2 regions of the Streptomyces doebereineriae genome follow, and region 2 is predicted to be linked to the other one. Evidence: riboswitches for the same ligand, from Rfam matches in the RefSeq annotation. Region 2 holds a riboswitch; the other holds the start of a gene.
What was found. Region 2 has a riboswitch for glycine ahead of gcvT (glycine cleavage system aminomethyltransferase GcvT). Riboswitches for the same ligand answer to the same signal wherever they lie in the genome.
Positions count from the first base shown of each region.

Region 1 (2,185 bases), on a different contig from region 2:
GCTGGGGCGGGTGACCGTGCGGTTCGAGACGCCGGATTCGGAGCCGGGGCGGGTACGGACGTTTCTCGTGGAGGACCCTGCGCTGGAGCCCGCTGAGCCGTTGCCCCTGACAGAGGAGGTGCCGGGCGCTCAGGCCTCCGCGTCCTCCGTGCCCGCCAGCTTGCCGAAGTCCCGGTCCGGGAACGGGGGCGGTGCGGACACGTCGAGACCGTAGTGGTGGTAGAGCTGGAGTTCCTGGTCGGGGGAGAGGTGGCGGCCTACGCCGAAGTCGGGGGCGTCTTTGATGAGGGCGCGGTCGAAGGGGACGTGCAGGGTGCCGGCGACCAGCTCGCTCGGCCCCAGGGGGACGAAGGCGTCCCGGGAGAAGAGGCCCGTGCGTATGGCAGCCCACTCCGGCACGCCGGTCGCGTCGTCGAGGTAGACCTCGTCGACGGTGCCGATCTTGGTGCCGTTGCGGTCGAACGCCTTGCGGCCGATCAGGTTGCGCGGATCGATGTCGGTCTGCACGGGCCCTCCACTTGGTCGCAACTCATCCGAAGCGGTCGTAAGCACTACGAAAGAGCACTTCGGGGCGCGCGGCCACTCGAAGACTCGTGCGGTGGGCTCGCTGGTAGGCTTGCGAGCGGCTGCTGACCCCGCGCGGGAGAGTCCTCCAGACAACATCGGAGGCGCCGAAGGAGCAAATCCTCCCCGGAATCTCTCAGGCTCACGTACCGCGCGGACGAGGTCACTCTGGAAAGCAGAGCGGGTGTCGACAGCTTCCGCTCTCACCGACGGTGAAAGCCGGCGGCCTTCGGGCGGTCCGGTGAAGCTCTCAGGTCAGATGACAGAGGGGGAGGCCGTCGGGGTACCCGCGCCGGGGTACCCCTCGCAGGTCGTGTCAGACCAGGAGGCCTCCGCAATGACCGCCCATCGCATTCCGCTCTCCGAGCTCGAACAGGGCATTCCGTTCGAGCAGCGTCACATCGGCCCTGATCATGAGGCGCGGGCGAAGATGCTCGCGCAGGTCGGCTACGGCTCGCTGGACGAGCTCACCGCCGCCGCGGTGCCGGATGTGATCAAGAACGCCGATGCCCTGGAGCTGCCGGGCGGGCGCACCGAGGCCGAGGTGCTGGCCGAGCTGCGGTCGCTGGCCGACCGGAACCAGGTGCTCGATTCCATGATCGGGCTCGGCTACTACGGCACCTTCACTCCGCCCGTCATCCTGCGCAACGTCATGGAGAACCCGGCCTGGTACACCGCCTACACGCCGTACCAGCCGGAGATCTCGCAGGGACGCCTCGAGGCTCTGCTCAACTTCCAGACCATGGTCGCCGACCTCACCGGGCTGCCGACCTCCGGCGCCTCGCTGCTCGACGAGGGGACCGCGGCGGCCGAGGCCCTGGCTCTGTCCCGCCGCATGGGGAAGAACAAGAAGGGGCTCTTCCTCGTCGACGCCGACACCCTGCCGCAGACCATCGCCGTGATCGAGACCCGGGCCGAGCCGACCGGTGTCGAGGTCGTGGTCGCCGACCTCCGCGACGGGATCCCGGCCGAGCTCGCCGGGCGTGAGATCAACGGTGTGCTCGTCCAGTACCCCGGCGCCTCCGGGGCCGTACGCGACATCAAGCCGCTCATCGACCAGGCTCACGAGCTCGGCGCGCTCGTGACCGTGGCCGCCGATCTGCTCGCGCTGACCCTGCTGAAGTCGCCGGGTGAGCTCGGGGCGGACATCGCGGTCGGTACCACGCAGCGGTTCGGAGTGCCGATGGGGTTCGGCGGGCCGCACGCCGGCTACATGGCCGTACACGAGAAGTTCGCGAGGAGCCTGCCCGGGCGGCTCGTCGGGGTGTCCGTGGACGCCGACGGGAACAAGGCCTACCGGCTCGCGCTGCAGACACGTGAGCAGCACATTCGTCGGGAGAAGGCGACCAGCAACATCTGCACCGCTCAGGTGCTGCTCGCGGTCATGGCCGGGATGTACGCCGTCTACCACGGGCCCGCGGGGCTCAAGGGCATCGCGCGGCGGACCCACCGGTACGCGAACATCCTTGCCGCGGGCCTGACGGCCGGTGGGGTCGAGGTAGTGCACGGTTCGTACTTCGACACGCTCACCGCGCGGGTGCCCGCGAGGGCCGCCGAGGTCGTCTCCGACGCGCGGCGGAACGGCGTCAACCTGCACCTCGTCGACGCCGACCATGTGTCC
Region 1 is NZ_JAVREZ010000043.1:4,259-6,443, reverse strand. It holds gene RNB18_RS50250 (DNA polymerase IV) at 1-214, shown strand, start outside; gene RNB18_RS50245 (PRC-barrel domain-containing protein) at 130-507, opposite strand; glycine riboswitch at 631-726, shown strand; gene gcvP (aminomethyl-transferring glycine dehydrogenase) at 902-2,185, shown strand, end outside.
Region 1: linked by a shared signal. The riboswitch ahead of gcvP (aminomethyl-transferring glycine dehydrogenase) and the one ahead of gcvT (glycine cleavage system aminomethyltransferase GcvT) in region 2 are both predicted to bind glycine.

Region 2 (2,185 bases):
GACCGCGTACCCGGCACGCGGGACCCGACGGCCCTCGGCGACGAGTCCGACGAGGACGCGTGGCGGGTTCTCCGCGGCACGGGTGGCCGCCTCGGCCAGCGCCTCCCGCCCGACGAAGTCACCCTCCTTCTCGAACTTCACGACCCGCCCGAGCCCGGCGTCGAAGGGCGTCAGCTCCCGCGAGAGCTCGTGCCCGTACAGCGGCATGCCCGCCTCGAGGCGCAGCGTGTCCCGGCAGGACAGGCCACAGGGGACCAGGCCGGCCGGCTCGCCCGCCTTGGTCAGGGCCTGCCACAGCGCTTCCGCGTCGGACGGCGCGACGAACAGCTCGAAACCGTCCTCGCCGGTGTACCCGGTGCGGGCGATCAGCGCGGGCACCCCGGCGACCGTGCCGGGCAGACCGGCGTAGTACTTCAGGCCGTCGAGGTCGGCGTCGGTCAGGGAGGCGAGGATCCCGGGCGCCTGAGGTCCCTGTACGGCGATCAGCGCATAGGCGTCCCGGTCGTCACGCACCTCGGCGTCGAAGCCGGCCGCGCGCTCGGTGAGCGCGTCCAGCACGACCTGGGCGTTGGAGGCGTTGGCGACCACCATGTACTCGGTCTCCGCGAGCCGGTAGACGATCAGGTCGTCCAGGATGCCGCCGTCGGCCTGGCAGATCATGGTGTAGCGGGCGCGGCCGACACCCACGGACGCGATGTTGCCGACGAGGGCGAAGTTCAGCAGCTCGGCCGCCTGCGGCCCGGTCACGGTGATCTCGCCCATGTGGGAGAGGTCGAAGAGCCCGGCCTTCGTGCGCACGGCGTTGTGCTCGTCGCGCTCGGAGCCGTAGCGCAGGGGCATGTCCCAGCCGGCGAAGTCGGTCATGGTCGCGCCCAGCGAGCGGTGCAGGGCGTCGAGCGCGGTACGACGGGATTCGGTACTGCTCATCGGACGGTCGTCTCCCAAGGATCCAAGGCATGACGGGCGAGGGCTTTCCTCCCCATCTGTCATCGGAACCTGAGAGGTTCGCCCTGATCACGAAATGATCCGGGCTTGCACCGTGGGTGGAGCCGCCTTCGAGTCGGCGGCCCGCTTTTCAGATGTGCCTCGCCCGCGCGGTAACGGGGCCTGAGAGATTCAAGGGAGGGACTTGCTCCTTCGGCGCCCGGGTACACGTACCCAGGACTCTCCCGCGCGGATTCAAGCGGCCGGTATGCAGTTGGCGCGGACATCATTGCACGCCGCGCACGCGTCCGGCAGGGCGGCGTCTGTAACCAGCTTGTGGCGGTACGACTACAGAAAAGCGAGAGATCGTCCATTACCTTCTCTTTACGCTCGGTGGGGAGGGGAACCCCGACCCCGGAGGAGGACGATGACGGTGGACAGGACCACGGCGTACGCGACGACCTCGGGCATCGCGCTGCCGGAGCAGCCCGCGGCCCCGGCCGTCGAGCTCCGCGGCGCACGGCACGCCCCGGTCGTCCGCGACCTGCGCGATCGCGCGGGCCGCAGTCCGCACGCCCTGCTCTTCGGCCCCAGGGACCTCGTCGTCATCACCGGCCTGCCGGGCAGCGGCAAGTCCACGCTGATGAAGCGTGCGGTGGGCGGGATCCGGATCGACTCGCAGGACACCCGCGACCGCTGGGACGGCCGGCTGTCCGGCTTACTGCCGTACGCCGTCTACCGCCCCCTGGTCCGGCTCGCGCACTACGCCGGACTGCGCAGCGCCCTGCGCTCCGGCGAGGGAGTCGTGGTCCACGACTGCGGGACGCAGGCCTGGGTGCGCGGGTGGCTGGCCCGCGAGGCCCGGCGTCGGGGCGGCACCCTGCATCTGCTGCTGCTCGACGTCACGGCGGACACCGCGCTGGAGGGCCAGCGCGAGCGCGGCCGGGGCGTCTCGCGGTACGCCTTCCTGCGGCACCGGGGCGCGGCCTCCCGGCTGATCCGCTCCGTGGAGCGCGGTGACCTGCCCCAGGGTTGCGGTTCGGCGGTGCTGATCGACCGGGACGCCGCGGACGTGCTGCGGCGGATCGGTTTCACGGGCTGAGCCACCTTTCCGTCGCACCCGCTAGCCTTTCAGCCACATCAGTAGGTTCACAGCAGGCGGTCAGACAGATGGACTTCCCGGCGGATCTTCCCGCGGACTTTCCAGCACCGGCACACCCGCACCCTCATCCGCATGGCGGATGGCCCGGCAACGAACTGG
Region 2 is NZ_JAVREZ010000004.1:326,111-328,295, reverse strand. It holds gene gcvT (glycine cleavage system aminomethyltransferase GcvT) at 1-927, opposite strand, end outside; glycine riboswitch at 974-1,085, opposite strand; glycine riboswitch at 1,086-1,182, opposite strand; gene RNB18_RS14415 (AAA family ATPase) at 1,352-2,026, shown strand; gene RNB18_RS14410 (enhanced serine sensitivity protein SseB) at 2,095-2,185, shown strand, end outside.